DNA from 4 places in the Neorhizobium sp. 2083 genome. Region 2 is predicted to be linked to each of the others. Evidence: predicted binding sites of a transcription regulator. Region 2 holds the regulator's gene; each other region holds the start of a gene.
What was found. Region 2 encodes PhoB, which activates phosphate uptake and scavenging genes when phosphate is short. Its sites were predicted from a motif close to TGTCATNNANCTGTCAT; they were not measured.
Positions count from the first base shown of each region.

Region 1: a site for PhoB is predicted at 2,003-2,019, ahead of J2X76_RS22900 (DUF2794 domain-containing protein). Genes of this name have one in related genera too.
Region 3: a site for PhoB is predicted at 1,306-1,322, ahead of J2X76_RS09360 (DUF1045 domain-containing protein). Genes of this name have one in related genera too.
Region 4: a site for PhoB is predicted at 2,651-2,667, ahead of J2X76_RS20065 (UDP-2,3-diacylglucosamine diphosphatase). Genes of this name have one in related genera too.

Region 1 is NZ_JAVDTC010000006.1:230,341-234,680, forward strand. Features, by position in the region: gene J2X76_RS22890 (sulfite exporter TauE/SafE family protein) at 63-800, shown strand; gene J2X76_RS22895 (thioredoxin family protein) at 997-1,746, shown strand; gene J2X76_RS22900 (DUF2794 domain-containing protein) at 2,040-2,429, shown strand; gene J2X76_RS22905 (N-acetyltransferase family protein) at 2,454-3,011, opposite strand; gene J2X76_RS22910 (Bax inhibitor-1/YccA family protein) at 3,118-3,900, opposite strand; gene J2X76_RS22915 (ABC transporter permease) at 4,135-4,340, opposite strand, start outside.
Region 2 is NZ_JAVDTC010000001.1:1,012,131-1,016,470, forward strand. Features, by position in the region: gene J2X76_RS05210 (GcrA family cell cycle regulator) at 394-936, shown strand; gene J2X76_RS05215 (PACE efflux transporter) at 1,125-1,562, shown strand; gene phoB (phosphate regulon transcriptional regulator PhoB) at 1,569-2,252, opposite strand; gene phoU (phosphate signaling complex protein PhoU) at 2,282-2,995, opposite strand; gene pstB (phosphate ABC transporter ATP-binding protein PstB) at 3,041-3,856, opposite strand; gene pstA (phosphate ABC transporter permease PstA) at 3,870-4,340, opposite strand, start outside.
Region 3 is NZ_JAVDTC010000002.1:253,831-258,170, reverse strand. Features, by position in the region: gene mnmD (tRNA (5-methylaminomethyl-2-thiouridine)(34)-methyltransferase MnmD) at 1-95, opposite strand, end outside; gene J2X76_RS09365 (FAD-dependent oxidoreductase) at 94-1,284, shown strand; gene J2X76_RS09360 (DUF1045 domain-containing protein) at 1,409-2,116, shown strand; gene J2X76_RS09355 (AraC family transcriptional regulator) at 2,178-3,035, shown strand; gene J2X76_RS09350 (AzlC family ABC transporter permease) at 3,265-3,972, shown strand; gene J2X76_RS09345 (AzlD domain-containing protein) at 3,969-4,271, shown strand.
Region 4 is NZ_JAVDTC010000005.1:164,999-169,338, reverse strand. Features, by position in the region: gene J2X76_RS20070 (NADP-dependent malic enzyme) at 169-2,496, opposite strand; gene J2X76_RS20065 (UDP-2,3-diacylglucosamine diphosphatase) at 2,729-3,532, shown strand; gene J2X76_RS20060 (MFS transporter) at 3,640-4,340, shown strand, end outside.

The DNA of each region.
Region 1 (4,340 bases), on a different contig from region 2:
GAGCGGGGAGAAGGTGCCGGCAGGCGGATGAGGGGCAGTTCCAACACATAAGGTCCCGTGCCTTGACCGTCGTCATCCTCACCGGAATGGCCGTCACCGTTTTCCTGACATCGCTGCTTTCGGGAATCTTCGGCATGGCGGGCGGACTGATCCTGCTCTGGGTGCTGCTTTTTCTCTTTCCCGTCGGCACCGCGATCGCCATCCACGGCGTCATCCAGATGGTATCGAACGGGTCGCGCGCCTGGTTTTCCCGCGCCTATATCGACTACCGCATTCTCGGCATCCTCTGCCTCGGTCTCATCATCTCCAGCGTCATCCTGCTGATCGTCGACTACCAGCCGGACCTGATCGTCGTGTCGATCGCGATTGGGCTGATGCCGATCCTTGTCTGGATGCCGGTGTCGAAGCTGAGGCTCGATGCCTCGAAGCCGCTGCATGCGCTGGTCTGCGGGTTGATCGCCGGGGCGCTGACGGTCGGCGTCGGCGTGTCGGGGCCGACGATCGACATCTTCTTCATCCGCACCACGATGGACCGGCGCAAGGTGATCGCCACCAAGGCGGCGGTACAGGTCGCCTCGCATGCGACGAAGGTGGTGTTCTACTGGAATGCGGCCTCGCAGCTGCCGACCACCGAGTGGATCGCGGTGCTGGTGGCGGCGCCGGTTGCCATACTCGGGGCGCGGGCGGGCAATGACATCCTGCAGAGGATGACCGACCAGAATTTCCGCGCCTGGACGCGCTGGATCGTCACCGGTGTCGGTGCCGTTTATTTTACTCAAGGGTTGCTCAAACTGATTTGACCCGGGCGCGTTTTTCGCAAAATTTGGCACCCGACGAAACGCATTCGGGAAACCGATCAATTATCCGCTCTTCACCCCTTCGTGACTTTCTCTTGAAGGTTCCCGGTGGTTACTTTCCGCCATCCAGTGCGTTAGGCCCTTGATCGCCGCGAGCAATCGTGGATAACAGTTGCCCTGATAAAAAGGTCTGCCACCCATGCCCTTTCGTTTTCGCTCCGTAATCCTCGTTGCGGGCCTGGTCTATGCCGGCGCCGCATTTGCGGGGGAGGTCAGGGCGCCGAAGGGCGTGATCGAGCTTTTCACGTCTCAAGGATGCTCCTCCTGTCCGCCGGCCGATGCCGCGCTCGGCGAGCTTGTGGCCCAGGGCGACATGGTCGTGCTCTCCTATCACGTCGATTACTGGAACTACCTCGGCTGGACCGACACGCTGAGCTCGAAGGAGAATACGGAGCGGCAATATGGTTATGCCAAGTCGCTCGGGCGCAGCGGCGTCTACACTCCCCAGGTCGTCATCAACGGCCGCGACCACGTCAAGGGCACCGATCTCGCCGTCATCAACGACAAGGTGAAGACGCTTAGCCAGAACGGCAAGGGGCTCGACGTTCCGGTCACCGCGGCGATGCGCGGCGACGAGATCGAGATCGAGATCGACGCCGGCAAGGGACAGGCGGACGTCGTCGTCGCCTATTTCACCAAACGCCAGCAGGTGGATGTCACCAAGGGCGAAAACAGCGGCAAGACAATGGAATACTGGCACGCCGTTTACGACGTGCAGTCGGTCGGCACATGGAACGGCCAGAGCATGAAGCTGACCTTGCCGGGCAAGCTGATGGGCAAGTCGAAGAAGGATGGCTGCGCGATCCTGCTGCAGGCGTCGGGGCCGGGCGGCGAGCCGGGCGCCATCCTCGGCGCCACCGTGCTGATGGCGGGCCGCAAGAAATACTGACCGCTGGCGTGGTTCAAAGCTTGCCGGACTGTCGTGATTGATTGTTGGCGGCCCGATCCAATAACATTGGGGGGCTGGGGGTAAGGGTCAATGCGACCAGACCGGGCCATATGGCGCAGAAAAACGGCGCCAACCAACGCCATCAATCTCGCTTCGAAATCGGGCGCTCTTTTGTTCGAAATGGGGCAAGAATAAAATCGTCCGGTTCACCGCCGGCGGGATTGCGGGGTTGATTTTTACCGCCTCTCGGGCACACTGTCATATCTCTGACATTTGACGATTTGGGAGTCTTGATGACAGATCAGCCGGATTTGCCGGGGGGACAGAGACCCCAGGACACAGCCGTTGTCGTCGATCTCAGTGATTATCGGCAAAACCGCGATCCAGCACCGGTCACCTTCCACCGGCGGGAACTCGATGCGATATTAAGGATTTACGGCCGCATGGTCGGCGAAGGAGAGTGGAAGGACTACGCGATCGATCACCTGAAGGATCGGGCGGTGTTCTCCATCTTCAAGCGCTCCGGCGAAGCGCCGCTTTTCCGGATCGAGAAGGACCCGAAACTCGCCGCCAGGCAGGGTGCCTATTCGGTGATAAACACTCACGGGATGATCCTGAAGCGCGGCCACGAGCTGCCGCAGGTGCTGAAAGTGTTCGACAAGGTGCTGAAGCTGATCGACTGAGGCGGCCCGTTATCCGCCGATCCGCTATTCGGTAAACAGCGAGCCGGGATAGGCTGCCGGATCCGGATCGGTTTCATTGCCTTCGCCAAGGGTTGCTTGCATCAGCACCGTATCCTGCCATTTCCCGTGCTTGAAGCCGGTGCCTTTCAACGTGCCGGTCAGCTCGAAGCCGAGGCCGCGGTGGAGCGCCACGGAGGCCGGGCTCGCGCCGCCGATGACGGCGACCATCTGGCGAAAACCGAGCTTCTCGCAACGCACCAGCAGCTCTTTGAGCAGCGCCTTGCCGACGCCCTTGCCGCGCGCTTCGGGCGCGAGGTAGATCGAATCCTCGACCAGCCAGCGATAGGCGGGGCGGGTGCGGAAGGCCGACGCGTAGGCGTAACCGAGAAGCGTGCCGTCTTCCTGTTCCGCCGCGATATAGGGATAGCCCTTGGCCCGGATCGCCTCGAAACGGCCGGTCATCTCGATCTCGTCCGGCGGAGTGATCTCGTAGCTTGCGGTGCCGTTCAGCACGCTGTCGCGATAGATTTCGGTGATAGTGGGAAGATCGGCGGGGGATGCGTCGCGCAGATGAAATGTCATTGATATTGAGGCCTTCGAAAGAATGGCCAAGCCTATGCTGCGGCGCGAAGCGGGGCAACAAAAAAGGCGGCCCGGAGGCCGCCTTTTCCTGTTCGTATTCCTCGAATTAGTTGTTCCGGTTGCCCAGGAACTGCAGGAGGAACGTGAAGAGATTGATGAAGTCGAGGTAAAGGGTCAGTGCACCCATGATGGCCTTGCGGCCAGCAACCGCGACGTCGTCGCCGTCAAAATACATTTCCTTGATCTTCTGCGTGTCGTAGGCGGTGAGGCCTGCGAAGATCAGAACGCCGATGACCGAGATCGCCCAGGCGAGCGGGGCGGAACCCAGGAAGATGTTGACGATCGAAGCGATGATCAGGCCGAACAGGCCCATGATCAGGAACGAACCCATGCCCGACAGGCTTCTCTTCGTCGTGTAGCCGTAAAGCGACAGCGCGCCGAAGGACGCAGCGGTGATGAAGAACGTCTGCACGATGCTCTGGGCGGTGTAGACCAGGAAGATCGACGACAGCGAGAGACCCATCAGAGCGGCATAGCCCCAGAAGGTGGCCTGTGCCGAGCTGACGCTCATCTTATGAACGCGGAAGCTCAGGAAGAACACCACTGCGAGCGGTGCGAGCATGACGACCCAGCGAAGCGGCGAACCGTAGATCGCAGCGCCAAGGCTGGTCAGCAGGATGCCGTTCGGAAGCCGGGCGACAGCTGCGGCTGCATCCGTCGTCGTTGCGAGGGCCGAGATACCATAGGCGGCGATACCGGTGATGGCCAAGCCGACAGCCATCAGGTTGTAGACCTTGAGCATATAGGCGCGCAGGCCCTCATCGATCATCGCGCCGGACTGGGCGCGACCCTGCGCCGCCCGGGTCTGGTAGTTGTTAAAGTCAGCCATTGTTTCCTCTTTAAGCTCCGGAATTATTCACGGTGTCGGGCCCCCTTTTTTACGGACCCAGGCGCCGCTGCGGAGCTCCAGCAAGCCTGCGCATAAATATGATGCGAGATCGCTTGACATACAAGAGGTGCGGCAAGCGAAAAACGCAAGCCATGGGCGCTATTTAGCAACCTATGGGACGCTCTGACGGGAATTTGATCCGTGAGTTAACGCAAAATACCACCTTGGCGCGAATTAGAGCTCGCGGAGCACCGGTGCGGCTTTCTGGCCCAATATCCGCCAGGTGCCGGCAAGGCCTATCCCGACCGTCAGGACCAGCGAAACGGCGAGTGTCAGCACCGCCACATCGGGCAGAAAGACCGATTGCAGCCGCATGATCCGGCTGACGATGAACCAGGCGGAGAGGCCTCCGGCGACGAGCGCAAAGAGCGCGGTCGCGG
Region 2 (4,340 bases):
TCTAGGCAGTCTCGAAAAAGCCCGCAGAACGGGCCGAAAAATCAAAAATGCCGCCCACTGGGCGGCGGTGGCACTATCGTGGTTTAGGCCGTCAATGTCAACAAAGCTCGGCATTTTAGGCAGGTTTCGGCCGGAAAGCGCAAGCCCGGGCTTATGTGACAAAAATGACTCTCCAGGACAGCAAGTTGGGGAAAACCACGAAATCGAATCCCGCAGATTCGCCCGACTCTTGCCACGGAGTCAGCCTCACACTAGGTTAAAGATCAATTACTAGACTGCATGCGGCGGAACTAGTCACCTCAAGCATAGATATAGTGGGTGCTGCGAAATGATTTTCGCAGCAAAGGTGGAAGGATTCTGCATGCCAGCAACGTTCAAAGGCGGAGAACGGGCATGAACTGGACAGACGAGCGTGTCGAGAAGCTCAAAAGATTATGGTCGGAGGGCCTGAGTGCCAGCCAGATCGCAGCACAACTCGGAGGCGTAAGCCGGAATGCGGTGATCGGCAAGGTGCATCGCCTCAGCCTTCCCGGCCGGGCGAAAGCCGGCGGTACGGTCGCGACCGGTCGCACATCGGCGGCCAAGCGCACGACATCGGCGCCGCGGGCTCCGAACTATGCATCGCGCGTTACCACCACCACCCGGACTGTAGCCCGCGCCGTGGGCGCGACGATGGTGAAGGAAGAGATCGAGGTCGAACCTTACGAGGAGATGGAATATCGTCCCGCCTCGAACGTGGTGGTGCCGATCTCCCGTCGCCTGGCACTGACCGAACTGACCGAGCGCACCTGCAAGTGGCCTGTCGGCGATCCGCTCAAGGAAGATTTCCACTTCTGCGGCTGTGAATCCCCGGACGCCTCGCCCTATTGCAGCTATCACGCAAAGCTCGCCTACCAGCCGGTGAACGAGCGCCGCAAGGTTGCCGTTCGCGTCTGAGCGGCGGCGCGACACGAGGACAAGATCGAAAGCGGGCTTCGGCCCGCTTTTTTTGTTGCAGATGGCGGATCTGCCGGTCAGGCCTTGCTCCGGATCGGCATTGCGCCTATCTGAAGGATGGCGAGGACGACCTCCCCCATCCGGGCAAGAACTCCGGGACGACCCGGAACAGCACCCAGGAGGTCATCATGCGCTCCACACGCGACCGTATCCGCCATGCCATCAGTTTCGAGTTGATCGGGCTCGCCATCATCACACCACTCGGCGCCATCGCCTTCGGCATGCCGGCCACCGATATCGGCGTGGTCGGCATCGGCAGTGCGACGATCGCCACCGGCTGGAACTATCTTTACAATCTCGGCTTCGACCATCTGATGCAGCGTTTCACCGGCAGCACGCAGAAAAACACCGCAATACGCGTGGCGCATGCGGTGCTGTTCGAACTTGGCCTGCTCATCGCGCTTCTGCCGCTGATCGCCTGGTATCTCGGCGTCAGCATTCTCCATGCGCTGATGATGGATGTGTCTTTTGCGGTCTTCTACGTGGTCTATGCCTTCATCTTCAACTGGGCCTATGACCGGATCTTCCCGCTGCCGGAATGGCAGCGGAAGACCGAGGCGGCGTGAACCGCCTCAGGATTCCATCGAATAACCCGCGCCGCGGACGGTGCGGATGACATCCTGCATGTTGGAGAAGTTGAGCGCCTTCCTGAGGCGCCCGACATGCACATCGACAGTACGTTCGTCGACATAAATGTCGTGCCCCCAGACGCCATCCAGAAGCTGCGAACGCGAGAAGACGCGGCCGGGCGAGGCCATCAGGAACTCCAGAAGACGGAATTCGGTCGGGCCCAGGCGCACCTCACGGCTCTTTCGGTGAACGCGGTGGGTTTCCCGATCGAGTTCGATATCGCCGCAGCGGAGCACGCTGGAGAGCACTTCGGGACGGGCGCGGCGGAGCATGGCCTTGACGCGGGCCATAAGTTCCGGCGTCGAGAAGGGCTTCACCACATAATCGTCGGCGCCGGTGGCGAGGCCGCGAACACGTTCGCTTTCCTCGCCTCGGGCCGTCAGCATGATGATCGGCAAGCGCTCCGTTTCCGGACGCATGCGCAGCCGGCGGCAGAGTTCGATGCCGGAAACGCCGGGCAGCATCCAGTCGAGTATCAGAAGATCCGGCGTACGCTCCTGAAGCCGGATCTCGGCTTCGTCCCCCCGCAAGATCGTCTCGACCTCATAACCTTCCGCTTCGAGATTGTAGCGAAGAAGCACGCTGAGCGCTTCTTCATCCTCGACCACCGCGATTTTAGGCAGCATTTCAGCTCTGCTCCGTCAGCATTCCATCATTATTCGGTGATCGCACCGAGCGTGTTCGACGAGTCGTCCTTCGGGCGATCGCCTTCAGGCTGCGCGCCCGTCGTCATGTAGTAGATGGTCTCGGCGATGTTGGTGGCGTGGTCGCCGATACGCTCGATGTTCTTGGCGCAGAACAGCAGATGCGTGCAGGTGGTGATGTTGCGCGGATCTTCCATCATGTAGGTGAGGAGTTCGCGGAACAGCGAGGTGTACATCGCGTCGATCTCCTCGTCGCGGATGCGGATCGCCTCGGCCTTTTCCGCCGAACGCGTCGCGTAGACGTCGAGGACGTCCTTGAGCTGCACGAGGGCGAGATCGGAGAGATGTTCGAGACCACGGGCGAGCTTGCGCGGAACGCCGGTGCCCTGAACCGCGATGACGCGCTTGGCGGTGTTCTTGCCGAGGTCGCCGACGCGCTCCAGATCGGACGCGATGCGCAGCGAACCGACGATCTCGCGAAGGTCGGCGGCAACAGGCTGGCGGCGGGCGATCGTGACGATCGCCTTGTCGCCGATCTCGCGCTCGGCGTGATCGAGGATCACGTCGTCGGAGATGACCTTCTGGGCGAGTGCGGCGTCGGAATTGACCAGCGCGCGCACGGCGTCCGAGCACATCTGCTCGGCAAGACCGCCCATCTCGGAGATGCGGCGGCTCAGATATTTCAGTTCGTCGTCATAGGCCGACAGGATATGGGTCGATGCCATCTTCTAGTCCTCAAAATTGATTTTCAGGCGGCACGGTCGGCTGGATCAGCCGAAACGACCCATGATGTAGTCCTGGGTGCGCTGGTCGTCGGGGTTGGTGAACATCTTGTCCGTATCGTTCTCCTCGACGAGCTGGCCGAGATGGAACATGGCGGTGCGCTGCGACACGCGGGCGGCCTGCTGCATCGAGTGCGTCACGATGACGATCGTGTAGTTGGCGCGCAGCTCGTGGATGAGTTCCTCGACCTTGGCGGTCGCGATCGGGTCGAGAGCCGAGCAGGGTTCGTCCATCAGGATGACTTCCGGCGATACGGCGATCGCACGGGCAATGCACAGGCGCTGCTGCTGACCGCCAGAAAGGCCGGTGCCGGATTCATGCAGACGATCCTTGACCTCGGTCCAGAGGCCGGCGCGCTGCAGGCTCGCTTCGACGATCTGGTCCATGTCGGCCTTGCTCTTGGAAAGGCCGTGGATGCGCGGACCATAGGAAATGTTCTCGTAGATGGTCTTCGGGAACGGGTTCGGCTTCTGGAAGACCATGCCGACGCGGGCGCGAAGTTCCACGACGTCGATGTTCTGGTCGTAGATATCGTCCGTGTCGAGGGTGATCTTGCCGGTGACGCGGCAGTTCTCGATCGTGTCGTTCATGCGGTTGAGGCAACGCAGGAAGGTGGACTTGCCGCAACCGGAAGGACCGATGAGAGCCGTCACAGTGTTTTCGCGGACGTTGAGGTTCACGTCGAAAAGCGCGCGCTTCTCGCCGTAATACACAGAAACGTCCTTGCCGATCATCTTGTGGGATGCATCACTCATCTTTTGGTCCAGCGCCTTTTCAACTGCTGATTCTGACATCATATTCATTGTCATACTCCTTCTACCAACGCCGCTCGAAGCGACGCCGCAAGAGAATTGCGCCAACATTCATTAGGATGAGGAACAGGAGCAGGATGATGATCGCTCCCGAGGTACGCTCGACAAACGCGCGCTCCGCTTCGTTCGCCCACATGTAGATCTGCACCGGCAGCGCCGTCGACGGGTCGAGAGGCGTGGTCGGATAGTTGGCGACGAAGGCCACCATGCCGATCAGAAGCAGCGGTGCGGTTTCGCCGAGTGCGTGGGCAAGGCCGATGATGGTGCCGGTCAGAATGCCCGGCATCGCGAGCGGCAGGACATGGTGGAAGATGGTCTGCATCTTGGATGCGCCGAGGCCGAGGGCCGCTGCACGGATCGAAGGCGGCACGGCTTTCAATGCCGCGCGGGTCGCGATGATGATCGTCGGCAGCGTCATGAGGGTGAGCACCAGGCCGCCGACGAAGGAGGCGGAACGCGGCAGGCCCATGAAGTT
Region 3 (4,340 bases), on a different contig from region 2:
TGGGAATAGGGCATATCGCCCTCATGCCAATCCAGGGCCTGGGCATCGGGATTCTGGCTGTCGGTCGCACGAACTTCAGGATGACGATCACTCATGGGACATGCGGATAATCCTGCCGGCTTCGGCGGTCAATCTCATGTCCTTCCGTCATCCGCGGATCTCGTCATCGTCGGTGGCGGCGTCATGGGCCTGTGGGCGGCGGTCAAGGCCGAGCGTCTGGGTATCCGCACCCTGCTTGTCGATGCCGGCCCGCTGGGGCAGGGGGCGAGCGGCGGGCTGCTCGGCGCCCTGATGCCGCACATGCCGGACAAATGGAACGACAAGAAACAGTTCCAGTTCGATGCGCTCCTGTCGCTGGAAGACGAGATCGCCGAGCTTGAGGCCGAGACCGGGATGGCCTGCGGCTACCGCCGGTCCGGCCGGCTGATCCCGCTGCCGAAGCCGCATCTGCGAAAGATCGCGCTCGGCCATTCGGCCGATGCCGAAGCGTGCTGGCGGCGCGGCGAGCGGCGTTTCCACTGGCATGTGCTCGACCGCCCCCCGCAGAAGGGGTGGCCGGATGCCTCCTTTGCCGCGGCCGGCCTCGTCCACGACACCTTTGCGGCGCGCGTATCGCCGCGCGGCCTAGTTTCGGCGCTTGCCGCCTTCCTTCGATCCGCGGGCCATGTGCAGGTCGTCGAGGGGATCGAGGCGGAGACGATCGACCCGGTATCGAATAGGATTATATTCCGCGGGGGCGAAAGCGTCGCGTTCGGGCACTGCATCGTCTCGGCCGGCCACCGATCCTTCCCGCTGCTTGAAGGGATTTCGCCACCCTATCCGCGTCTCATCGGCCAGCCGGTCAAGGGACAGGCGGCCCTGCTGAAGGCCGATATCGACCCCGCCCTGCCGGTGATCTTCCTGAACGGTCTTTATGTGGTCGCTCACGAGGGTGGCCATGTGGCGGTCGGCAGCACCAGCGAGGATGTGTTCGACGATCCGTCCTCGACCGATATCCAACTCGACGACCTCATCTTGCGTGCCCGGGCACTGGTGCCGGCCCTGGCCAAGGCCCCGGTTGCCGAGCGCTGGGCGGGATTGAGGCCGAAGGCGATCGACCGCGATCCGATGGTCGGCCCGCATCCCGATCACGCCCGAGTGATTGCGCTCACGGGTGGTTTCAAGGTGAGTTTCGGCATCGCGCACAGGTTGGCGGATGCGGCGCTCAATGCCGTGAATGGCCGGGAAATGCGGCTTCCGTCGTCATTCACGCTCGCCAATCATCTGGCGGTCGCCTCGCGTTAAACGCGAGTTTTCGGCCCTCCGCGTCGTTATTCTGTCACGCAAATCACTTAACCCCCACCGCAGGGATTGTTGAGCAATGCGTAAAACAACGGGGTTGCTGAAAAGGACGTTCAGAAGGTGACGCATGCGCTATGCCATTCATTTCACGCCTCCGGCGCATGATCCGCTGACGCTGGCCGCGGCCCAGTGGCTTGGCCGCAACGCCTTTTCGGGCGATGCGACGGAGCCGCCGGCAATCCGCGGCATGGGCATTCACGAGGTCGCTTTCCACACCGCACTGCCGCGCCGCTACGGTTTCCATGCGACGCTGAAGGCGCCGTTCCGGCTGGCGCCCGACGTTACCGAATCGATGCTGCTGCGCCACCTGATGCGGTTTGCCGGAACCCACAGCCCGTTCGAGCTGCCCAGGCTCGAAGTCGTGCGGCTCGGCAATTTTTTCGGCCTGGCGCCGGTCGTGCCCTGCGACACCATGCGGTTTCTTGCCGCGTCCGTCGTCCAGGAATTCGACAATTTCCGCACGCCGCTGACCGAGGCAGAACTGGAACGCAACGATCCGGGCAATCTGTCTGCACCGCAATTCGCCAACCTGCACCGCTGGGGCCATCCTTACGTGATGGACGAGTTCCGGTTCCACATGACGCTGACCGGCCCGTTGCTGCCGGTCGAGATGCCGCGTTTCGATCTGGCGCTGCGCGACTATTTCGAACCCTACCTGAAAAAGCCGGTCGAGATCGCCAATCTGGCGCTGTTCATCGAGGAAGAGCCGGGCGCTCCTTTCCAGGTGCATTCGCTGCATCCGATGGGTCGCGTGGCGGCGCGCAAGATCGCCTGAAAGACTGAAGGCGGTCACTTTTGTTCAAGAGGCCGGCGCGGAAATCTGCTATATCCGCGCGATGCAGAACGTCTCGCAGGAACAGGCAGCCGATTACATGCCGCTCGCCCAGGCGGAAACCACCCGCTTCTGGCGCGACAGCCGTTTCGGGGGCATGGAATGTCTGTCCGCCACATTCCTCACCCATGAATTCGCGCCACACGCGCACGACACGTTCAGCATCGGCGCCATCGAGCGCGGCGCCCAGATCGCGACGATCCGGGGCTTACGCGAAAGCTCGGGGCCGGGCGATCTCTATCTCATCAATCCCGGCGAGATCCACGACGGCGCGCCCGTCGAGGGCGGTTATCGCTACCGGATGATCTATCCGGACATGGCGCTGTTTCGCGAAATCCTCGAAGACGTCACCGGCAAATCCTTCCAGGGCACGCCGGCCTTCGGCAGGCAGATCCTTCACGACCAGGCGCTCGCCGACGCGTTTCACGAGGCGCACCGGACGCTCGAGGAAGGGGCGGGCGCTCTCGAAACCAGTCAGGCGATGTTCCTTGTGCTTGACGCGATGTTCCGCCGCCACGGCAGTTCGATCATCGTGCCGGCCGAGACCGCGGAGCGCACGGCGGTGCGCCAGGCCCGCGATTACCTGATCGAAAATTTCGCCTCCGATGTGGGGCTGGAGGAGTTGGCAACGGTCGCGGGTCTCAGCCGGGCGCATCTCATCCGCGCCTTCCGCAAGGAGTTCCACATCACCCCGCATTCCTTCCTCACCGACATCCGCATCCGCGCGGCGCGGCGGCGCTTGCGGGAGGGCGGCCAGCCGGCCGAGATCGCGCTCGAATGCGGCTTTGCCGACCAGGCGCATTTCACCCGGCACTTCAAGGCGCGTACCGGCCTGACGCCGGGGCAGTATCGCGCGCGCTGATCACTTTCGTTCAAGACGGCAGGTCTGGGCGCCTTTAAGCCCCTCACCCAGAGCGCAGCTTGCTGCGCTCCACCTCTCCCCGCAGGCGGGGAGAGGGGACGTGCCCCGCGCGATGTCGGAGTGAAACGGAGAGAGGGCGGCATATGTCCTTCTCCCCGCGTGCGGGGAGAAGGTGCCGGCAGGCGGATGAGGGGCAGACGCCATATCTACCCGAGATCAAGGTTATCGAATGAACGACAACACCAAACAGCAAGACTTCCTCGGCGGCATGCGCGCGATCTCGCCGCTGATCGCAGCGGTCATCCCGATCGGCCTCGTTTTCGGGGCGGTTGCGGCCACCAAGGGCCTGTCGCCGGCGGAAACGGCCCTGATGAGCGCGCTGGTGTTCGCCGGCGGTTCGCAATTCGTGGCGATGGATATCTGGACCCATCCGGCCTCCTGGACCGGCGTCGGGTTCGCAGCCCTCTTGGTCAACATCCGCCATGTGCTGATGAGCGCCTCGCTCGGCACCAGGATGGGCGGTTTCAGCCAGCCGGCGCGTTATCTCTCGATGCTGTTCCTCGCCGACGAGATCTGGGCGATGGCCGAGTTCCGGGCTAAGGTAGCAAAGCTCACGCCCGCCTGGTTCGCCGGCCTCGTCGCGCCCTTCTACCTCGCCTGGGTGCTTTCGGGGCTCGCTGGCGCTGCCCTCGGCGCCTTTCTCGGCGATCCGGTGGTGCTCGGGCTCGATTTCGCCTTTCCGGCCGTGTTCATCGTGCTGGTCATGGGCTTCTGGAAGGGGCCGGAGACCGGTGCCGTGCTGCTGGCGAGCGGGGCTGCCGCCGTCGCCACCCAGCATTTCGTGCCCGGCGTCTGGTATATCGCCGCCGGTGCCGTTGCCGGACTGGCAGCCGCCGTGCTCACCGGCAGGGCGCGGGGCGTGGAGGTGACGCCATGACCGTCGATCTCGCCACGCTTGCCGCCATCCTTGCCATGGCCGCCGCCACCGTGCTCACCCGCCTCAGCGGTCTCGTCCTCATCCGCCATGTCTCGCTCGAGGGCAGCCGCCGGAAGGCGATCGAATCGATCCCGCCCGCGGTGCTGATGGCGGTGGTCGCTCCGACCGCGTTTGCCACCGGGATTGCCGAAACCGTGGCCTGCGCGGTGACTGCTTTTGCGGCACTTCGCCTGCCGATGCTCGTTTCCGTGGCACTCGGGGTCGCCTGCGTCGCGATCCTTCGGGCGCTCGGCCTCTAGGCGACGTTTCCATCTCGACAGGGCCGGAAAGGGTGCGCTACCGTCCGGCCTCATTCGTCGAAGGTGATC
Region 4 (4,340 bases), on a different contig from region 2:
AATCCTCTCCAGAGTGGAGATTGCATCATGGAACGTGCCGGTTGACAATTTTATAAAACCGCGGGCATCGCCGTCAAAATTGGCCAATATCCGGCGCAGGTCATTTCGACGACAGGGGTTTGAGCCCCTGTTTCAGGGCTCAAACCGGGTCTCTAATAGATCTGCAACTCAGGATTGAAATTGCAGATTGGGCTGCGATGCTTCGACGACGGCGAGCGCCGCCATGTTCACCACGCCGCGTGACGTGACCGAGGACGACAGGATATGCGCCGGCTGGGCCGCGCCGAGCAGGATCGGCCCGACATGCAGCGCGTCCGTCATGTTGCGGACGATACCGAGCGATATGTTTGCCGCGTCGAGATTCGGGAAGACGAGCAGGTTGGCTTCGCCGGTGAGCGAGCTGTTCGGCATGGCCCGCTTGCGCACGATTTCCGACAGCGCCGAACCGCCCTGCATTTCGCCGTCCACTTCCAGCTCCGGCGCCCGCTGGCGTACCAGCTTCAAGGCGGCCCGCATCTTCTGGGCACTTTCCGAATCGCGCGAGCCGAAGTTCGAATGGCAGATCAGCGCCGCCTTCGGGGTAATGCCGAATCGGCGGATTTCCTCGGCCGCCAGGACCGTGATCTCGGCGATCTCCTGCGCGGACGGATTGTAGTTCACGAAGGTGTCGGTGAAGAACATCGCGCCGCGCTGGGAAATGACAAGGCTGAGGCCCGAGAAGGCGCAGACGTCCGGGCGCTTGCCGATGATCTGGTTCACGTCGTTGAGATGTTTGTCGTAACGGCCTTCGACGCCGCAGATCAGCGCGTCCGCATCGCCGCGCTTGACCGCCAGCGCGCCGATCACCGTGTTGTTGGTGCGCACGATGGTGCGCGCCGCTTCCGGATTGATGCCTTCGCGGCCGACCAGTGCGAAATATTCGTCGACATAGTCGCGGTAGCGCGGATCGTCTTCCGGGTTGACCACGGCGAAGTCGACATTCGGGCGAATGCGGATGCCGAAGCGGGCAAGCCGCGCCTCGATGACCGAGGGACGGCCGATCAGGATCGGGGTTGCGGTCTTTTCCTCGAGCAGGACCTGGGCGGCGCGCAGCACGCGCTCGTCCTCGCCTTCCGCGAAGATCACCCGGTTCCTTTCCGAAACCTTGGCGGCGCTGAAGATCGGCTTCATCACGAAACCGGAACGCCAGACGAAGCGGTTCAGCTGGTCGAGATAAGCCTCGAAATCATGGATCGGCCGCGAGGCGACACCGGTTTCGGCGGCAGCCCTGGCAACCGCCGGCGCGATGCGCAGGATGAGGCGCGGATCGAAGGGCGAGGGGATCAGGTAGTCGGCGCCGAAAATCGGCGTCTCGCCGGAATAGGCCCGCGCCGCGACGTCGGAAACTTCCTCGCGGGCCAAAGCTGCGATCGCCTTGACCGCTGCCATCTTCATTTCCTCGTTGATCGTCCGGGCACCGCAATCGAGCGCGCCGCGGAAGATGTAGGGGAAACACAGCACGTTGTTGACCTGGTTCGGGAAGTCCGAACGGCCGGTGCAGATCATCGCGTCCGGGCGCGCGGCGCGGGCGAGCTCCGGCATGATTTCCGGCGTCGGGTTGGCAAGCGCCATGATCAGCGGCTTTTCGGCCATCTGGACCAGCAGTTCGGGCTTCAGCACGCCGGCGGCGGACAGGCCGAGGAACACGTCGGCACCGCCGATGCTGTCGGCAAGCACCCGCTTGTCGCTCTTCTGGGCGTAGATTTCCTTCCACTCGTCCATCAGCGTGTTGCGCCCGTCATAAACGAGGCCTTCGATGTCGTGGACCCAGATATTCTCCTTCTTCGCGCCGAGCGAGACGAGGAGATGCAGGCAGGCGAGCGCCGCGGCACCCGCGCCCGACGTGACGATCTTGACGTCGGATATGTTCTTGCCGGCAAGTTCCAGCCCGTTCAGGATCGCGGCGGCGACGATGATCGCGGTGCCGTGCTGGTCGTCGTGGAAGACCGGGATGTTCATCTTTTCGCGCAGCCGGCGCTCGACTTCGAAACATTCCGGCGACTTGATGTCTTCGAGGTTGATGCCGCCGAAGGTGGGTTCCAGCGCCGAGACGGTCGAAACCATCGCCTCGATGCCGGGCGCCTCGATCTCGATATCGAACACGTCGATGCCGGCGAATTTCTTGAAGAGGACCGCCTTGCCTTCCATGACCGGCTTGGAGGCCAGCGGACCGATATTGCCGAGACCGAGCACGGCCGAGCCGTTGGAAATGACGGCGACGAGATTGGCGCGGGCGGTATAATCCGCCGCCATGTCCGGATTGTCGCGGATCGCCAGGCAGGGCGCTGCAACGCCCGGGGAATAGGCGAGCGCCAGGTCGCGCTGGTTGCCGAGCGGCTTGGTCGCCTGGATCTCCAGCTTGCCGGGACGTGGGTAGCGGTGGAAGAACAGCGCCTGTTCGTCGAGATCGGCATTGACCGGCATGGTCGGCGCCTTCGGTTTGTCCTGCGCGTTCATCGTTCCTCCTGGCTTGCTTGTTTTGTCTTTGAGGGGTCGAAAGGAGAGACCTCTCATTACATCAATCGACCAGAAGCGACAGCAGGTAATTTGCGGTCATGGCGGAAATTGGAACATGGCCGGTCGGGCGTCGTGATCCGCCTTTCCCGGCCCCTGTCATCATCCTGAAACACGAGTCTGGTTTTGAAGCCCCTAGAAGCGGCAGCGAAAGGACGACTTCGTGACCGGTGAGATGGATACACGGCATTTCAGAACGCTCTTCATTTCGGACGTTCACCTGGGCTCCAAGGCGGCCCGAACGGATTTTCTCCTGGATTTCCTGCGCTATCATGAAGCGGAGACCATCTTCCTGGTCGGCGACATCGTCGATGGCTGGCGGCTGAAGCGCAACTGGTACTGGCCGCAGGGCTGCAACGACGTGGTCCAGAAGCTGCTGCGCAAGGCGCGCAAGGGCACCCGCATCGTCTACATCCCCGGCAACCACGACGAATTCCTGCGTTCCTTCCCCGGCACCCATTTCGGTGGCATCGAAGTTGCCGAGCGCGAAATCTACGAAATGGCCGACGGCAAGAAATACCTGATCCTGCATGGCGACGAATTCGACGTCGTGGTCCGCAATGCGCGCCTGCTCGCCTATCTCGGCGACTGGGCCTATGACGCGGCCATCGTCATCAATATCGGCCTTGCCGCCATCCGCCGTCGCCTCGGCATGCCCTACTGGTCGTTCTCGGCCTGGGCCAAGCTGCAGGTCAAGCACGCCGTGAACTTCATCGGCGAGTTCCAGCGGGTCGTCGCCGACGAAGCCCGCCGTAACAATGTCGATGGCGTCATCTGCGGCCACATCCATCACGCCGTGATGGAAGACATCGACGGCATCCACTACGTCAATACCGGCGACTGGGTGGAAAGCTGCACGGCGATCGCCGAGAACTTCGACGGCACGCTGGAGATGATCTCCTGGCAGAACATCACGGCCACGGCCGAGATCAAGTCCCTGCCGGCGCCGAAATCCCTTGAGGACATGCAGGCCGCCTGAGCGGCCTGCGATGGCGGGCCGGCGGTCAAGAGGCCATTTCTTGCCATAGGCAGGCACCGGGGTGTGTGTTAGGTAAGCTGAAACTTCAGCAACCCACCCGTGAAATCGTGATTCCCTCAAATACGGCGCAATCCGCGCCCCGGTTCTTCCAGTTGCGCTGCGCGATTGCCTATGGGGCGCCGCTCGGGGTGAATGGCGTGATTCTGCCCTATCTGCCCGTCTGGCTGGACGGGCTGGCTTTCACCGAGTTCGAAATCGGCATTGTGCTCGCAGCCCAGCTTTTCCTGCGCGTGGCCGCCGCTCCGGTTGCCGGTCTGCTGGCCGACCGCATGACGGAACGAACGCTGATGCTCGCCTGGTCCGGTGCCCTGTCGCTGCTGACGGCGTTCGCCATGTTCTTCATCCGCGACTTCTGGCCGGTTCTGATCGTCGTTGCCGTTCAGGCGGCGGTTTTTGCGCCCTATGCGCCGATCGTCGAATCAATCGCCGTCAGCGGGGTCCGGCGCTGGGGTTTCCAATATGGCTCGATGCGGGTGTGGGGATCGGTCGGCTTCGTGGCCGTGACGCTTTTGGTCGGCGAACTGCGCGGCTTCTGGGGCTTCCAGGCCATCCCTTCGGCGATGGCGGTCGGCTTTCTGCTGACCGTCGGCGTCGCCTTCGCCGCGCCCAGGCTCGGCAGGGCGGTGTTGCGGCCGGACGTCGACCGGATGCCTCAGCCGAGCTCGCTCAGGCGCCTCGATCTGCATGTGCTGATGATCGGCGCATCGGTCGCGCAGGCGGGCCACGGCATGTTCTATACGTTCGGCAC